2 linked regions of the Pseudonocardia sp. HH130630-07 genome follow. The protein of the gene in region 2 interacts with the protein of the main gene of each other region in a pairwise test. Links are inferred from orthologs where the notes say so. Each region holds a gene or a part of one and is shown on either strand. Other genes may lie near its edges.

Region 1 (8,738 bases), 2.1 Mb from region 2 along the record:
CGGACTCGACGAGCTCGTCGCCGATCGCGAGTGCGAGCCGCCGGATGTCGGCCAGCGAGCGGGGCCCGTACGGGCTGTGCGCGGTGTCGCCGACGTAGACGAGCTGCTCGGCGGGCAGCAGGTCGATCACCGAGCGGGCGACGGTCAGCCCGCCGACCCCGGAGTCGAAGATCCCGATCGGTGCGTCGATCCCCGCGCTGCTCACACCCCCAGGGTAGGTGCGCGCCGCCGGTCGGCCTTCGCCACCCAGGACGCGGCGACCACCCCGCCGACGGCCCCGAACAGGTGCCCCTGCCAGGACACCATCGGGTCGGACGGCAGCACGCCCCACAGCAGCGAGCCCCACACGACGAACAGCGCCACCGCGAGCAGGATCTGCCCGGCGTTGCGCGCGTAGAAGCCGCGGACCAGCAGGAACAGGAACCAGCCGAAGACGATCGTGGAAGCGCCGATCACCGGCGCCGGCGAGATGAGCCAGACGCCCAGTCCGCTGACCACCCAGATGGTCGCGGTCACGGCGAACCACTGCGCGATGCCGCCGGACATCGCGAGGAACCCGAACACCAGGAACGGGACGGTGTTCGCGATCAGGTGCGCCCAGTCGCTGTGGATGAGCGGTGCGGTGAGGATCCCGCTCAGCCCGGAGGTGTCCCGCGGGTAGATCGCTCCGGCCACCGTGACGAGGTCATCGGAGGCCGAGTCGATGATCTCGATCAGGTAGAGCGCGGCGGTGAAGACGAGCATGAGCACCGCGGCCCGGGCCGGGGCGGGCGGCAGCACGCGGGCGGGAGCCCGGCCGGGCAGGGGCGAGGTCATGGCACCGACGGTACCCGCGCCCGTGCCCGTTTCGCCGGGATCCGCGGGCGCTCAGGCCCAGAGGTGACCGTCGATGCCCTGTGCGGCCGAACCGAGGTCGCCCGAGTAGGCGCCGGTCGAGAGGTACTTCCAGCCGCCGTCGCAGATGATCATCACGACGTCGGCGCGCTCCCCGGCGTCGAACGCCTTGTTCGCGACGCCGAGCGCGGCGTGCAGGATCGCCCCCGACGAGATGCCGGCGAAGATCCCCTCGGACTCGACGAGCTGGCGGGTGCGGCGCAGCGCGTCGTAGGAACCGACGGAGAACCGCCCGGTCAGCACGGTCTCGTCGTACAGCTCGGGGACGAAGCCCTCGGACAGGTTGCGCAGGCCGTAGACGAGCTCGCCGTAGCGGGGCTCGGCCGCGACGACCTGCACGCCGGGCTTGTGCTCACGCAGGTAGCGCCCGGCCCCGACCAGGGTGCCGGTGGTCCCGAGCCCGGCCACGAAGTGGGTGATCTGCGGCAGGTCGCGCAGGATCTCCGGGCCGGTGCCGCGGTAGTGCGCGTCGGTGTTCGCCGGGTTGCCGTACTGGTAGAGCATGACCCAGTCGGTGTGCTCGGCGGCGAGCTGTTTCGCGACGGCGACGGCCTGGTTCGAGCCACCGGCCGCCGGCGAGGAGATGATCTGCGCGCCGTACATCGCGAGCAGCTGGCGCCGCTCCTCCGAGGTGTTCTCGGGCATCACGCAGACCAGCTGGTAGCCCTTGAGCCGGGCGGCCATCGCCAGCGAGATCCCGGTGTTGCCCGAGGTGGGCTCCAGGATCGTGCACCCCGGCGTGAGCAGCCCCTGCTTCTCCGCGTCGGTGATCATGGCCAGCGCGGGCCGGTCCTTGATCGAGCCGGTGGGGTTGCGGTCCTCCAGCTTCGCCCACAGTCGGACGTCCTCCGACGGCGACAGCGCGGGCAGCCCGACGAGCGGGGTGTCGCCGACGGCGTCCAGCAGCGAGTCGTAACGCACGGGTCTCCCCTTCGCGCTCCGGGACGGGTCCCGCCCCGGAGCCGGTGGATCGAGCGGTCAGCGTCCGCCGGCGACGGCCGGGAGGATGGTCAGCGTCGAGCTGTCCGACACCGGGGCCTGCAGGCCACCGGCGAAGCGGACGTCCTCGTCGTCGACGTAGATGTTGACGAACCGGTGCAGCTTGCCGTCGGTGATCAGGCGGTCCTTGATGCCGCTGTGGCGCGACTCCAGGTCGTCGATGACGGCGGCGACGGTGTCACCCTTGGCCTCGACGGCCTTCTCGCCGCCGGTGTGGGTGCGCAGGATGGTGGGGACGGAGACGGAGACGGCCATCTGAGCTGATCACTCCTGGTTCGTTGCGGGTGGCTGGGCAGCGGGTACTGCTGCACGCGGCAACGTGGCCGGAGTACGGCGACATTCCCGCGGACCGCCTGCGCGGGATGCGCCGACGGTGGATCAGGTCCGGTCGGGGACGTCGTCGGAGCCGGTGTGGGAGAACATGTAGGACTCGACGACGACCAGGTCGTCCTCGACGATCGCGCCGCCGGCCAGGTGGTAGGACCGCACCTCGGGCTCGCCGTCGGCGGTGGCCAGGCCGACGATCAGCCAGTGCTGGTCGGGGGTCCACTCCATCTGCGCGACGTCCTTGACCGACGGGTACGCCTCGGGCAGCCCGGTGTCGGTCAGCGGCCGGCGCGGGACCCGGGTGTGCGAGTGGACGACGAGCATCCGCCGCTCACCGCGGGCGTCGAGGTCGCGCTCCAGCGCGATGTCCTCGGCCGGGGCGAACGCGAAGTCGCTGGCCACCTCGTCGGCGTTGGTCATCGGGACGTACCGCTCGGCGTGCGCGCCGGTCTCCGGGCCCACGAGCTGCCCGCACGCCTCGACCGGGAAGTCCCGGCGGGCGTGCGCGACGATCTCGTCGACCAGATCGGAGCGGATGGCGAGCACACGGCGAGGATACGGGGCCGCCCGGTGCGGACGCACTCCGTTCGGACCCGGCTCACAACGTTCATCCACCGGCAATGCCCGATTGTGACCTGCACCACGGGACACCCGGGCGATCCGGGCCGATACTGCCGACGTGCCCGCCTCCACCCGCCGTGTCGCGTTCGTCCTGGCCGCCGTGCTCGCCGTGGCCCTGGTGGCCGGGGTCGCCGTGTGGGCGGCCGGGTCCCCGGGCGGGCCCGGCGCGGGTTCCTCGACGGTCCGGCTGATCACGTTCAACGACCTGCACGGCAACCTGGAACCGCCGAGCGGGTCCTCGGCCGAGGTGAGCACCGACGACGGCGCCGAGGTCGAGGCGGGCGGTGCCGCCTACCTCGCGGCGCACGTGAACCGGTTGCGCGGCGAGCAGCCGGACTCGGTGCTGCTCTCGACCGGGGACAACATCGGGGCCTCCCCGCTGGCCTCGGCCCTGTTCCGGGACGAGCCGACGGTCGAGCTGCTCGACCGGATGGGTGTGGCCGCCTCGGTGGCCGGCAACCACGAGTTCGACGAGGGCATCGACGAGCTGCGCCGGATCGTCGATGGTGGCTGCCACCCGGCCGACGGCTGCCGCTTCGACCCCGCCTACGACGGCGCGTCGTTCCCGGTGCTGGCCGCGAACGTCACCGGGGCCGACGGCCGGCCGGCGCTGCCCGCGACGCAGGTCGTCGAGGCCGGTGGGACCCGGATCGGCGTCATCGGCGCGACGCTGAGCGAGCTGGGCGATCTCGTCTCCCCGGACGGGATCCGCGGGCTCACGGCCGGCGACGAGGTCGCGGCGGTCGACGCGGCGTCGCGGGAGCTGACCGCACAGGGCGTCCGGGCCCAGGTCCTGCTGCTGCACCAGGGCGACGAGACGGGCCCGACCTCCGGCGCGGACGCCGGCCCGTCGGCCTGCCCGGTGGAGCCCGGCGGGCCGGGGTCGCGGATCGCCGCGGCCGTCTCCCCGGACGTCGACGCCGTGTTCTCCGCCCACACCCACCAGCAGTACGTCTGTTCCGCCACCGACCCCGCCGGGGCACCGCGGCCGTTCGTGCAGGGTCTGTCGTTCGGGCGGCTGCTGTCGGTGCTCGACCTCGCGATCACCGGGGACGGCGACGTCGACCGCGCCGCCACCACCGCCCGGAACGAGGTCGTGACCCGCGACGTCGCGCCCGACCCGGCCGCGCAGGAGATCGTCGACCGGGCCGTCGCGGAGTCGGCCCCGCTGGCCGGGCGCCCGGTCGGCAGCCTCGCCGGCCCGCTCCCCCGGGCCGCCGCACCGTCCGGGTTGTCCCCGCTCGGCACGGTGATCGCCGACGCCCAGCTCGCCGCGTCCCGCGGGGACGGCGCCCAGCTCGCGCTGACCAACCCCGGCGGCGTCCGCGCCGACCTGATCCCGGGGCCCGGCGGGCAGGTGACCTACGGGCAGGCCTACACCGTGCAGCCGTTCGGCAACGTCCTGCAGACGATGACCCTGACCGGGGCGCAGCTGCGGGCGGTGCTCGACCAGCAGTTCACCGTCGAGGACGGCCCGACGGTGCTGCAGACGTCGTCGAACGTCCGGTACGCGGTGACCGGCGACCGGGTCGGCGGGATCGAGGTCGACGGCACCCCGGTCACCGACGACGGCCGCTACCGGGTCGCCGTCAACAACTTCCTGTCCGCCGGGGGGGACGGCTTCGACGCCTTCGCCGCCGGGACCGAGCTGGTCGGCGGTCCGGTGGACCTGGACGCGTTCGTCGCCTACCTGCAGGCGACGCCGGGACTCACACCGCCGCCGACCGACCGGATCGACCGCGGCTGAACCGGGCTCAGCCCTGCACACGCACCCGGACCAGGGAGTCCTGCACGTAGGTCAGCCAGTGGTAGACGCCGAGGTGCCGGGCCCGCGGATCGTCCTCGGGCAGCTGCTCGGGCATGTCCTCGCTCACGTCGAGGGCCGTGCCCAGCGCCAGCCGGACGTCGTTCAGCGCGGCCAGCCAGGCGTCGGCCTGCTCCGGGGTCAGCTCGAGGCGCCCGCCGGACTCCGGCAGCGTGTCCAGCACGGTCTCGGCCGCCTGGTCCTTGGCCTCGATCAGCGCGGGCTCGTGCAGCGAGCGCAGGCCCCCGGCGAGGTCGGAGTCCTCGCTGGTGAAGTCGGGCAGCAGCCGGGCGAGCACCCGGTCGGTGGGCCGGCTGGTGGGGCCGGTGCGGATGCCGGTCAGGGTGGCCAGCTCGTCCTCCGGGGCCAGCGCGGCCCGGCCGGCGAGCATCTGCCGGACCTCCGTGAACAGCCCGCGCAGCACCGCGGCCTCCTCGCCGGAGAACCCCGAGGTGTAGCGGAGCCGCGCGCCGCGCCCGCTGCGCTTCCAGCCGTTCATGCGCGCTGCATGGTGGCCCAGAGGCCGGCCGCGTGCAGCTGGGCGACGTGCCCCTCGACCGTCTCCTTGTCCCCGGAGGACACGGCGGCCCGGCCCTTGTGGTGCACGTCGAGCATCAGGGCCGTCGCCTTCGCCTCGGGGTAGCTGAAGACCTTCTGCAGCACGTAGGTCACGTACGACATGAGGTTGACCGGGTCGTTCCACACGATCGCCTGCCACGGGGTCTCCGGGGCGGTGTCCTCGTCGGTGTCCGGCGACACCTGCTCGATGGGTGACGGCGACGGGGCGGTCATGGCGACCATGGTGACACAGGCGCCCGTAGGCTCCCGCCATGACCGGTTCGGCCCCGGGGGGCACAGAGACCACCAGTGAGTCCGGCACGGCGCTCCTGACCGACCGCTACGAGCTGACGATGGTGGCGGCCGCGCTCGCCGACGGCACCGCGGACCGGCGGTGCGTCTTCGAGCTGTTCGCCCGCCGGCTGCCGGACGGGCGCCGCTACGGCGTCGTCGCCGGTACCGGGCGGCTGCTGCAGGCGCTGGAGCGGTTCCGGTTCGGCGCCGCGGACCTGGCCGCGCTGGACGGGGTCGTCGACGCGGCCACCCTGGACTGGCTGCGGGACTACCGCTTCACCGGCGACGTCGACGGCTATCCCGAGGGCGAGCTGTACTTCCCCGGCTCCCCGGTGCTGACCGTCACCGGCAGCTTCGCCGACGCCGTCGTCCTGGAGACCCTGGCGCTGTCGATCTTCAACCACGACTGCGCGATCGCCTCGGCCGCGGCCCGGATGGTGACCGCGGCGGCCGGGCGCCCGCTGATCGAGATGGGGTCGCGGCGCACCCACGAGGAGGCCGCCGTCGCCGCCGCGCGCTCGGCCTACCTGGCCGGGTTCACGACGACGTCGAACCTCGCCGCCGGCGCCCGCTTCGGCATCCCGACGGCCGGGACCGCCGCGCACGCCTGGGTGCTGCTGCACGACGACGAGCCGTCCGCGTTCGCGAGCCAGGTCGCCGCCCTGGGGACCGGGACCACGCTGCTCGTCGACACCTACGACATCCGGGCCGGGATCGCGAACGCCGTCGCCGCCGCCGGGACCGGCCTGGGCGCGATCCGGATCGACTCCGGAGACCTCGGCGAGCTGGCCCGCCAGGCCCGCGACCAGCTGGACGCGCTCGGCGCGACCGGGACCCGGATCGTGCTCTCCGGCGATCTCGACGAGTACGCCATCGCCTCGCTGCGCGCCGAGCCGGTCGACTCCTACGGCGTCGGCACCTCGGTCGCGACCGGCTCCGGCGCCCCGACCGCCGGCATGGTCTACAAGCTTGTCGAGGTCGACGGGCGGCCGGTGAGCAAGCGGTCGAGCGCCAAGGAGTCCCGCGGCGGGCGGAAGTCGGCGGTGCGCCGGTTCAAGCCGACCGGGACGGCGGTCGAGGAGGTCGTGCACCCGCACGACGAGGCGCCGCGGCTGGGCCCGCACGACCGGACGCTGCCGGTCCCGCTCGTCCGGGCCGGGTCGGTCGTCGCGGCGCCCGAGCACACCGGCCTGGAGGCCGCCCGGGACCGGCTGCGCACCGCGCTGGTCGCCGTCCCCTGGGAGGGGCTGAAGCTCTCCCGCGGGGAGCCCGCGATCCCGACCACGTTCCGCACCCCCGGATCGGAGAGCTGAGATGGCCAGGGCGCTGATCGTCGTCGACGTGCAGAACGACTTCTGCGAGGGCGGATCGCTCGCCGTCACCGGCGGGGCCGCCGTCGCCGCCGGGATCGGGGCGCTCGCGACCGGTGGCGGGTACGACCACGTCGTCGCCACCCGGGACGTGCACGTCGATCCCGGGCCGCACTTCTCCGGCACCCCGGACTTCGTCGACTCGTGGCCGCCGCACTGCCGGGCCGGGACGCCCGGGGCGTCGTTCCATCCCGCGCTGGACGTCGCGCCGATCGAGTGCGTCTTCGACAAGGGCGCCTACACCAGCGCCTACTCCGGGTTCGAGGGCGCGAGCGACAACGAGTCCGGTACGCCGCTCGCGGACTGGCTGGACGCGCGCGGGGTCACCGCGGTCGACGTCGTCGGGCTCGCGACCGACCACTGCGTGCTGGCCACCGCGCTGGACGCGGCCCGGCTCGGGCTGACGACCGCGGTCCTGCTCGGGCACTGTGCCGGGGTCGCGGCGGGGACGACGGAGCGGGCGCTGGCGGAGCTGCGCGCGGCCGGGGTGCGGATCGACGGGGAGCGCCCCGGCGGGTGAGCCCGCGGTACCCCGGCCGCTGCGTGCGACCGGTCAGTCGCCGCGGTGGGCCGCCCCGGCCCGCTCGCCCGGATCCGGCTCGTCGTCACCGGACCGGTCGCCGGCCCCGTCGCCGGGTCCGGCCCGGCCGCCGTCCGGTGTGCCGGGTGCGGTCCCGTCCGTTCCCGCGGGGGCCGGCGGGTCCCCGTCGTCGCGGCCGAAGGTCCCGACCTTCACGTAGAAGTCGTCGCCGTGGCGGTCGGTGGCCCAGTCCACCGCCTGCTCGATGACCTCGGTCCCCTTGATGCTCCGCAGGATGATCCGGTCGCGGCGCAGGTCCCGGTGCAGGGCCAGGCACAGCAGCACCATGATCACGACGAACGGTGCGGCGACCAGGATGGTCAGGTCCTGGATGCCACCGAGCGCGTCCTCCCCGCCGGTGGCCAGCATCAGCACGGCGACCGCGCCCATCGCGGCGCCCCACACGACCACCACCCAGCGGCTCGGCTCGATGGTGCCGCGCTGGGACAGCGTGCCCATGACGATCGACGCGGCGTCGGCGCCGGAGACGAAGAAGATCGCCACCAGGGCCATGACGAGCAGCCCGGTGAAGGTCGCCCACGGGTAGGCGGCCAGCATCTGGAACAGCTGGACGTCGGAGTCGTCGGAGAACTCGGTGACGCCGTCCTGCACCTGGGTGATCGCGGTCCCGCCGAAGACGCAGAACCACACCAGCGAGACCAGGCTCGGCGCGAGGATGACGCCGCCGACGAACTCCCGGATGGTGCGGCCCCGGGAGATCCGGGCCAGGAACATCCCGACGAACGGCGTCCAGGAGATCCACCAGGCCCAGTAGAAGACCGTCCAGCTCGACAGCCAGTCCAGCATCGGCTCCCCGCCGACCGCCTCGGTGCGCGCCACCATCTCGAAGAACTGGGAGAAATAGGCCCCGATCGTCGTCGGGAGGAGGTCCAGGATCAGCACCGTCGGGCCGACCACGAACACGAACACCGCCAGCGCGGCGGCGAGCACCATGTTGGTGTTGGACAGCCACTGGATGCCGCGGGCGACGCCGGAGACCGCCGAGAGGACGAACGCGGCGGTGAGCACGACGATGACGGCGGCGAGGACGGGGGCGCCGACCTGGCCGTCGACCCAGCCGACGGTCTGCATGCCGCCGCCGATCTGGTAGGCGCCGAAGCCGAGTGAGGCGGCGGAGCCGAACAGGGTGGCGAAGATGGCGAGGATGTCGATGGTCCTGCCGACGCCGCCCTCGGCGGCGCGCCTGCCGATGAGCGGGACGAAGGCCTGGCTGATGAGCTGGCGGCGGCCCTTGCGGAAGGTGGAGTAGGCGATGGCGAGGCCGACGACG
Region 2 (8,680 bases):
GGGCCCGGTCCCCGTGCCGGGAGACACCCACCCGGATCGCTCCGCCGCCGTGCGCGTCCGCGTTGTCGAGCAGGTTGCCGAGCACCTGGTCCAACCGTCGCCGGTCGGCCGGCACCGGGACCGGCTCGGGGGCGTCGACCTGCGGGACGTGCGACCCGCCGCGTGCGGCGACCAGTTCGCGGACGAGTTCGCCCAGCTCCCACGGCTCGCGTTCCAGGCTGTCGCTGCGGGAGATCTCCAGCAGGTCCAGCACCATCCGGCGGAACCGGTGCACGTCGCCGTCGAGCAGGTCGACGGCCTGCTGCGCCGCCGGTGGCAGCTCGGCCCGCCGCCGGCGCAGCACCGCGACGGCGTTGATCAGCGTGGTCAGCGGGGATCGCAGCTCGTGGCTCACGTCGGCGGCGAACCGGGCGTCCCGGCGGACCCGCTGCTCCAGGTCGTCGGCGGTGCGGTTGAAGGTCGCGACGAGTGGCGCCAGCTCGGCGTCGTGGCTGTCCGGCAGCCGTGCGGACAGGTCCCCGCCGGCGACCCGGCCGGCGGCCCTGGTCAGCTCGGTGAGCGGGAGCAGCGCCCGGCGCCCCGCGCGGTGCCCGAGCGCCAGGCCGAGCACCGCGCTGATCGCGACCCCGGCGGCGAGGAGCAGTCCGAGGAACCGCAGGGTCGCGTCGAGCTGGTCCAGCGGGAAGACCTCGACGAACAGGTCGCCGCCCGGCAGCGGCACGGCGACGACCAGCGCCGGCATCCCGCCGATCGTCAGCCGCTGCCGGGCCGGGGTGCCGGACTGCGCCAGCTCCAGCAACGGCCGGGGGAGCAGCTCCGGATCGACGTCGCGCCCGCTGGTGGTCCAGCTGCCGCCGCGGTGCAGCAGGACACTCGTGTCCGGGGTCCCGGCGAGCCCGGTGAGCAGGTCACCGAGCCCGTCGGAGTCGGTCCGGTCGGCCAGCGCCCGCTCGACCAGCCGGACGTTGACGTCGGCCTGCCGGGTCGCACCCTCGACCCGCTGGTCGACCAGGTACCCGGTGGCCAGGTTCCAGGTCACCGTGCCGAACAGGCCGGTCACCACCAGCGAGACCAGGGCGAACGCGAGCCCGACGCGGTGGCGCAGGGGCAGCCGGCGCAGCGGCAGACGGTTCAGCACGGGCCCTCATTGTGCCGCGCCGGCTCACCCGGCCCGGCCGGGCACCGGGTCGGGGTCCGGCACGTGCCCCACCTTGTACCCGGCCCCGCGCACGGTCAGCACGACCGTCGGCCGGTCCGGGTCGGCCTCGACCTTGCGGCGCAGCCGGCGCACGTGGACGTCGAGCAGCCGGGTGTCGCCGTGGTACTCGTAGCCCCACACCCGCGACAGCAGCTCGTCCCGGGTGACGATCCGGCCCTCCGCCGCGGCGAGCTCGCTGAGCAGCCGGAACTCGGTCCGGGTGAGGTGCACGGGCGCACCGGCCCGCAGCGCGACACCCTCGTCCGGGCGCAGCTCCACCTCGCCCAGCGTCACCCGCCGCGGGGCGGCCGGAGCCGGCCGGCGGCGCCGCAGCAGGGCGCGCACCCGGGCGGCGAGCTCGCCGGCGACCAGCGGTTTGGTGACGTAGTCGTCGGCGCCTGCCTCCAGCCCGGTGATGACGTCCGCGGAGTCCGACCGCGCCGTCACCATGATGATCGGCAGGTCACCCGCGTCGCGGAGCCTGCGGCACACGGTGAAGCCGTCGATGCCGGGCAGCATCAGGTCCAGCAGGACGACGTCGACGTCCGGGTCACCGGCCCGCTCCAGCGCGTCCTCCCCGGTGTGCACGACGTCGACGGCGAAACCCTCGTCGTCGAGTGCGAGCACGAGCGAGCGGCCGACCCGGACGTCGTCGTCGACCAGCAGTACCCGGGTCCGCGTCACGCCGGACAGTGCACCCGATCCGGGGCCCGCGGTCGAACCGGGCGCGCCGGGAGGCCCGTGATCGTCAGCGGATCGCAAGCCCGCAGCGCCAGCAGCGGCGCGGTCCGCCGTCGGCCGGGGCGGGCTCGTCGGACGGCATGGCCCCGCACTCCGGGCACAACCGGTCCAGCCAGCAGACGGGATCGCCGGGCTCGTCGTCGGGCACGGGTACACCGCACCACCGGGCCGGCCGCCGGGTCCAGTCCCGGCGGCGGCGTCATCGGCGGGCGGTCGCCACCAGCACCGAGTTCACGACGTCGGTGCGGGGATGGACCTCCAGCAGGACGTCCAGGCCGGTCAGGTCGGCGGCCGTCACCTCGGGGTAGAGCAGCGTCCGCAGGCCCGCCGCGGTGCGCACCAGCTGGGTGGCCTCCGGCGCCGCGGCCGCGATCCGGGAGGTGATGCGGTCCTTCGCCGCCGCGTCGGTGCCCACGAGCGCGCCGAGCAGCACCAGGTCGGCCCCGGCCAGGACGTCCGGCCCGACGTCGGCGACGTCGGTGCACACGGTGCGGGCCCCGATCCCGAGCGCGGTGGCCACCGCGGCACCGGCCCGGGCCGCCTCCGGGTCCCGGTCGACGTGCACGACGTCGACGCCGTGCCGGGCGGCCAGCACCAGCCCGGTGAGCGGCAGCGGCCCCGAGCCCAGCACCACGGCCCGGCGCGGCACCGGGCGCCCCACCGCGGCGAGCGCGGCCAGCTCCAGCCGGACGAGGTCGTGGTAGTTGCCCAGGTAGGGGAACCGGTCCAGCTCGGCGGCCGGATCGGCGGCGGTCGCGATGCGCCGGGCCCAGTGCCGCTCCATGTGCCCCTCGCCCGCCGAGCTCAGCGCCCGCAGCCCGGCGGAGTGCGCCGCGACCCGTGCCAGCACCCCGCCGGTGCAGCCGGCCGGCGGATGACAGCACAGCCGCACCAGCTCGGAGAACGCGGCGTCGACCTCGGCCCCGGGACGCAGGTCGGTCCGCTCCAGCAGGGCCCGCAGTGCGACCAGCCGCTGCGCCGTCCGGTTCTCGGCGTCGGCACCGCGTGGCGGGTGGGGAACTGTGATCGGACGACTGCTCTGCGTGGTCACGATGATCCACCGTATCCAATGAAAACCGTTATGCATGTGGGTCGTCCGGGTGGCGTAGAAAATGGAGCAAATGCTCAGGAGTTGGTCTAGCCTGGGGACGGAAGCACGGACGAGGAGGAAGACCGATGTGGGGATGGCTGGCGCTCGCGGTGGGCGCCGAGGTGACGGCGACGCTCTCGCTGCGCGCGTCGAACGGGTTCAGCCGGTTGCTGCCCTCGCTGGTCACCGTGGCCGGGTACGGGACGGCGTTCTGGGCGCTGTCCCAGGCGCTGACCAGGGGAATGGCGCTCGGTGTCGCCTACGGCGTCTGGGCCGCGGTGGGTGTCGCGCTGGTCGCGGTGATCGGCGCGCTGTTCCTCGGCGAGTCGCTCAGCTGGGTCCAGGCGGGCGGGATCGTGCTGGTGATCTGCGGGGTGCTGGCCCTGGAGCTGGGCGGGAACACCTCGCATGCCTGAACCGGGCGACGGCCGGTTGCGCAAGGGCGAGCGCCGCCGCCGGGCCCTGCTGGAGGCGACGATGCGCCTGGTCGGCCGGCGCGGCACGGCCGCGGTGACCCAGCGGGCGGTCGCGGCCGAGGCCGGGGTGCCCCCGAGCGCGGTGCTCTACTACTTCGCCACGGTCGACGACCTGCTCGTCGCGGCCCTGACCGACGTCAACGACGACTACGTCGCCCGGCTGGCCGCGATCGCGACGGTCGAGGACCTGGTCGGGCTCATCGAGGACTGCGCCCGCCAGGACCGGCTGCGCACCGTCGCCGAGTACGAGCTGCTGCTGCACGCCGCCCGGCGCGACGAGCTGCGGGCGGAGCTGCACCGCTGGGACACCGCGCTCGCCGGTGCGGCGCAGCGCCTGGTCCCCGGCGATCCGGAGGTCCGGTCGCTGCTCGTCGCGGCGGCGAACGGGTTGTTCCTGGCGGCCGCCCTCGGCTCGCCGTGCGACACCGCGGCGCTCGCCCGGCTCGTGTGCCGCACGGGATAACGTGGGGCCATGAGCCCGGATCGCCACTCGGAGTCCGTGGAGAACTACCTGAAGACGATCTTCCTGCTCGCCGAGCGGTGGGAGGGGTCGGTGGGCGTCTCCGCGCTGGCCGAGCGTCTGGGGGTGTCGTCGCCGTCGGCGTCCGGGATGGTCCGCAAGCTGGTCGACGCCGGTCTGGTCGACCACGCCCGGTACGCGGGCATCACCCTCACCGAGGCCGGCCGGGAGTCGGCGCTGGCGGTCGTCCGCCGGCACCGGTTGATCGAGATGTTCCTGGTCACCGAGCTGGACCTGGCCTGGGACGAGGTGCACGAGGAGGCCGAGTCCCTCGAGCACGCCGTCTCCGACCGGCTGCTCGACCGGATCGACGACCGGCTCGGCCACCCGCGGTTCGACCCGCACGGCGACCCGATCCCGGGCCGGGACGGGCGGCTGCCCGTGATCGAGGCGCGCCGGTTGCCCGAGCTGCGGTTCGGCGAGGGCGGTGAGCTGGTCCGCGTCGACGACACCGATCCCGAGGTGCTCCGCTACCTCGACGCGCACGACGTCCGGCTCGGCGACCGGGTCGATCTGCTCACCCGCAAGCCGTTCGAGGGTCCGTACGTGGTGCGGCTGCGCCGGACCGCGGACCGTGCGGCCTCCGACGCCGAGCACGAGTGGGGCCCGACCCTCGCCCGGGCGCTCTGGGTCGGCGCCACCGAGAGCAGCTGATCCGGGCGAACCACACTTTCGGGACTATTCGTCCCTAACGGCCGTATCACCTGGTACGGCTGGCTGTGGCCGCCACTCCTGCCTACGCTCGGCGGACGCGTTCCCCGCGCACCGCCGAAGGAGCCCCCGTGCGGCAGGACCGGCCCGAGAGACCGCTCGACGACGACGAGCGTCGCGCGCTCGCGCAGATCGCCGCGGCGACCCAGCGCGACGATCCCGGCCTGGCCCATCGGCTCTCCGGGACCGAGGGCATCGAGCATCCGCCGGTGCGCCGCACCGGGACCCCGCTGCGCTGGTGGGTCGTCGGCGCGGTGATGACCGTCGCCGTGCTGTTCGCCCTGGTCGTGACCTGGCTGCCGCCGGTCGTCGCCCCGGCCGTGGTGTTCGGGGTGCTGCTGATCGGCATCCCGGCCGCGTGCGTCGTGTGGGCCCGCCGGCGCAACGAGCTCTAGGACGAGGTCGGGCCCGGCCGGGCCTGTGCAAGGAACGGTGGTTCCGGCCCCCGCGGTGCGGGAACCGGGCCCGGGAGCCTCGGCGCGGGAGTCGTTACCGCGCGGCGTTCGCCGCGCCGGCCTCGGTCGCGTTGCCCGCGGTGTTCAGCGAACCGTCGGAGTTCTCCAGGTGCGCGCGGACGAACCACTGGTACTGCTCGAGCGCCCCGGCCTGGGCGATGAGCATGTCCTGGGTGACCGGGTCGAGGGTCTCCAGCTTCTCGATCTGGCTGCGGTGGTCGCCGATGACCCCGGTGTAGACGAGGTCGAGCGCGCCGAGGTGGGCGATGGCGTGGTCACGGCCGATCGAGTAGTCGTCCCAGGTGCGCTCGCGGACGAGCGCGCCCGGCGTGCCGTCCGGCGAGCCGCCCAGCGTGGCGATCCGCTCCGCGACGTCGTCGACGAACCCGCGGACCGCTTCGACCTGCGGGTCCAGCATCTCGTGCACCGCGATGAAGTTCGGTCCGATGACGTTCCAGTGCACGTGCTTGAGCGTGAGCTGGAGGTCGTTCAGCGCGTGCAGACGGTTCTGCAGCAGCGCGACGACCTGCTCGGCGTCGCCGTGCTCCAGGCCCGGAACGGTGTAACGGATGGTGCCCATGGTGTTCGGTGCTCCTTCCGGAGAGCGGTGCGGGATGGTCAGGACGCGGCGGGACGGTCGTCGTCCCGGCGGACGGGCTGCTCGCCCAGGTGCACGCCGTCGCCGTCCGGGGACTCGTCCACGGGCGTGTCGCTCTGCTCGGTCGGCACCGGGCCGCGATCGTTCGGCGTCGTCACGGACGGCGGGTACCCGCGCACGCCGGGGACCATGTACGCCGCGGTGCGGATGTGAGCTGGATCAGGTGTCGGACAGTTCCTCGCGGCTGCGGCCCGCCCCGCCGACGAGGTGGTCGAGCGTCCGGGTGACCTGCAGCAGGCGCTCCAGCGCGGGCCGGCGGTTGTCCAGGTGCAGGACGACGCCCGCGGCCGCCGTCCGGCGCCGCACCATCAGCAGCGAGGACAGGCCGTAGGAGTCGCAGTAGCCGAGCCCACCGCAGTCCAGGTGCAGCTCGCGCAGCCCGCCCCGGTGCAGCCGGGCACCGACCTCCGAGGTCAGCGTGTCGGCGCTCTCGTAGTCGAGGTCCCCGGCGACGGCCGCGCACACGACGCCCGGCTGCGGGCTGCTCCAGGTCAGCGAGAGCTCTCGCGCGTCACTCATGCGGGCCTCCCCGTCCGGTCCAGTGCCCCCGCCCCGGCCGCCTCCACCGTCGCGTCGGCCGGTTCCGCGTCCGCCGCGGTCCGCCGGGCGGAGGCCGAGCGCAGCAGCTCGGCGGCGCGGGTGAAGTCGCGCAGCTCGTCGGCCAGCAGGTCCAGCACCGGGGGCAGCACCCGGGCCGGCACGGACCGCGCGGTCAGCACCGACGCCGTCCAGTCGAGGAAGTCGGTGAACACCTGGGCGTCGCCGGTGTAGAGGGCGACGCAGAGGAAGTCGACGATGTGCCGGACGTCCTCGGCCGTACGCAGGCGCTGCTCGTCGTCGTAGGACGCCATCACCGGGAGCCGCTCGGGCAGCCGGTCCAGCACGGTCGCGACGAGCTTCGGCGTGTTCCGGCTGACCAGGGTGAACTCCTGGTCCGACAGGTGCGGCAGGTCGTCCAGCGGCTGCGCGTGCGGGTGCGCCGGGGCCGGCAGCCCGGAGGCGAGGGTGTCCGCGGCCGACCGGGCGTCGGGGGCCCACGCGTCCGCGCCGAGCAGCCGGGCGTGCCGGCCGTCCGCGCCGAAGGCGGCCCCGCCGACGATCACCGGGACCCCGGCCGCCTGGCACGCCGAGATCGTCGCGTGCGCGGTCGGCAGCCGGGTGGCGATCGACGACGACAGCGCCACCGCGTCCGGCCCGGTCCGGTGCAGGTGGGTGACCAGGTGCGGGGCCGGTACCTGGGCCCCGAGGTAGTCGACGGTGAACCCGCGCAGCCGCAGGACCTCGGCCAGCAGCCGCGCGGGCAGCGCGTGCCACTCGCCGTCCACGCAGGCGACGGTGATCCGGCCCCGCTCCCCGGAACCGCGGTCCCCGGTCATCGCGAGGGTGCCGACCACGCGCTCGTTGATCGCGGTCGCGGCGTGCTCGGTGGCGACCGAGATGCGGTTGGCCGCCCACTCGGCCCCGACCCGGGCCTGCACGGCGCCGATCACGTCGATCAGGATCGACTCGGGGTCGATGCCGTCGCGGACCGCGTCGACGACGACGTCGACGGCGGTGTACTCGTCACCGCGGACCACGGCGTCCCAGAGCAGGTCGACGTAGCGGGCGATCATGCGGTGTACCTGCCCCGGCCGTGCCCGCCGACGGCGGTGAGGTGCTGCCCGCGGGGCGCGGTGATCGCGAGCACGGCCATGTCGTCGTGGGTGTTGTGGCCGACCCACTCGGTCGCCAGCATCTGGATCCGCTCGACGACGGCCTCGGCCGGCAGTCCCGCGCACTCCGCCGCGGACCGCTGCAGCCGCTCCTCGCCGAACTGATCGCCGCCGAGCGGGCCGCCCCGGCCCTCGGTGATGCCGTCGGTGTAGAGCAGGCAGGTCTCGCCGGGAGCCAGCCGCGTCTCGTAGGTCGTCGCCTCGATCGTGGGCAGCGCGCCGACCAGGGTGCCGAGCGTCGCGGCCTCCTCGGCCCTGCCGTCCGCCCGGATGATCAACGGCGGTGGGTGCCCGGCGCAGGTCAGCCGCAACCGCACGTCGGCACCCTCGCGGGCGACCGACGCCAGCACCAGGGTGACGAACCGGGCGTGCTGGTCGCTGAGCAGGGCGTCGTTCAGCAGGCGGAGCAGCCGCAGGTGGTCGCCGGCCATCGGCCGCAGCGCGTGCAGTGCGCTGCGGATCCGGCCGGTGAGCACGGCCGCCTCCAGGCCCTTGCCGCACACGTCGCCGAGCACGGCGAGCGTCTCGTCGGTGTGCTCGTTCGGCGGGTGGACGTCGTAGAAGTCGCCACCGACCCGCTCGTGGTCCTGGGCGGGGCGGTAACCGCCCGCGAAGTCGACGCCGCCGACGTGCTGCAGCGTCGGCGGGAGCAGGTCGCGCATCAGGGTCTCGGTGATCGAGGCCTGCTGGGCGAACATCCGGGCCGCGGACATGGCCAGGCCGGCCCGCGCGGCGAACTCGCGGGCGGTCGTCTCCTCGCCCTCGCTGAACGGACCGGAACCCGCCCGGCGCAGCAGCACCAGCGCGCCCGCCGGGATCCCGTGTCCGGGCAGCGGCGTCACGACGATCGAGCCGACCGCGCCGAAGTCCTCCGGGGTGATCCAGGACGGCGCGACCGACGGGTCGATCCACCGCGAGGGCACCGGCGGGAACCCGCGCAGGGCCTCGGCCAGGCCGGGAACCTCGTCCGGGTCGATCCGCAGCAGGGTGCCGCGCGGCGGGCCGGACGCACCCGCCACCGCGGTGACGAGCTGGAACCGGCCGCGCTGGGACGGGGTCAGCACCAGCGCACCGTCGGCCAGGTTGCCGACCGCGAGCTCGGCGGTCACCTCCATGCAG

What was found.
Region 1: the proteins of AFB00_RS08385 (region 2) and clpS interact in binary tests that used the Escherichia coli proteins (3 or more experiments, as listed by UniProt). The link is inferred for Pseudonocardia sp. HH130630-07 from one-to-one orthologs.

What each region holds. Positions count from the first base shown.
Region 1 is NZ_CP013854.1:3,820,451-3,829,188, reverse strand. What follows is about bases 3,790-6,590. They hold clpS (ATP-dependent Clp protease adapter ClpS), read right to left. Parts: upstream 5,438-6,590; coding sequence 5,141-5,437; downstream 3,790-5,140. Other genes in these bases: AFB00_RS18135 (nicotinate phosphoribosyltransferase), read left to right, coding at 5,476-6,590; AFB00_RS18145 (DUF2017 domain-containing protein), read right to left, coding at 4,596-5,144; AFB00_RS18150 (bifunctional metallophosphatase/5'-nucleotidase), read left to right, coding at 3,790-4,588. Also shown: murI (glutamate racemase), read right to left, coding at 1-205; AFB00_RS18170 (rhomboid family intramembrane serine protease), read right to left, coding at 202-816; AFB00_RS18165 (PLP-dependent cysteine synthase family protein), read right to left, coding at 868-1,815; AFB00_RS18160 (MoaD/ThiS family protein), read right to left, coding at 1,873-2,148; AFB00_RS18155 (Mov34/MPN/PAD-1 family protein), read right to left, coding at 2,272-2,766; more of AFB00_RS18150, read left to right, coding at 2,900-3,789; more of AFB00_RS18135, read left to right, coding at 6,591-6,810; AFB00_RS18130 (isochorismatase family protein), read left to right, coding at 6,812-7,387; AFB00_RS18125 (BCCT family transporter), read right to left, coding at 7,421-8,738. UniProt on the Escherichia coli protein: Involved in the modulation of the specificity of the ClpAP-mediated ATP-dependent protein degradation.
Region 2 is NZ_CP013854.1:1,750,820-1,759,499, reverse strand. What follows is about bases 3,999-6,741. They hold AFB00_RS08385 (Dps family protein), read right to left. Parts: upstream 5,772-6,741; coding sequence 5,226-5,771; downstream 3,999-5,225. Other genes in these bases: AFB00_RS08375 (cobalamin B12-binding domain-containing protein), read right to left, coding at 6,365-6,741; AFB00_RS08380 (STAS domain-containing protein), read right to left, coding at 6,009-6,368; AFB00_RS33040 (hypothetical protein), read right to left, coding at 5,810-5,947; AFB00_RS08390 (DUF3040 domain-containing protein), read left to right, coding at 4,808-5,131; AFB00_RS08395 (metal-dependent transcriptional regulator), read left to right, coding at 3,999-4,679. Outside these bases: AFB00_RS08420 (sensor histidine kinase), read right to left, coding at 1-1,138; AFB00_RS08415 (response regulator transcription factor), read right to left, coding at 1,163-1,882; AFB00_RS33045 (hypothetical protein), read right to left, coding at 1,947-2,087; AFB00_RS08410 (nicotianamine synthase family protein), read right to left, coding at 2,139-2,990; AFB00_RS08405 (DMT family transporter), read left to right, coding at 3,116-3,445; AFB00_RS08400 (TetR/AcrR family transcriptional regulator), read left to right, coding at 3,438-3,968; more of AFB00_RS08395, read left to right, coding at 3,978-3,998; more of AFB00_RS08375, read right to left, coding at 6,742-7,462; AFB00_RS08370 (PP2C family protein-serine/threonine phosphatase), read right to left, coding at 7,459-8,680.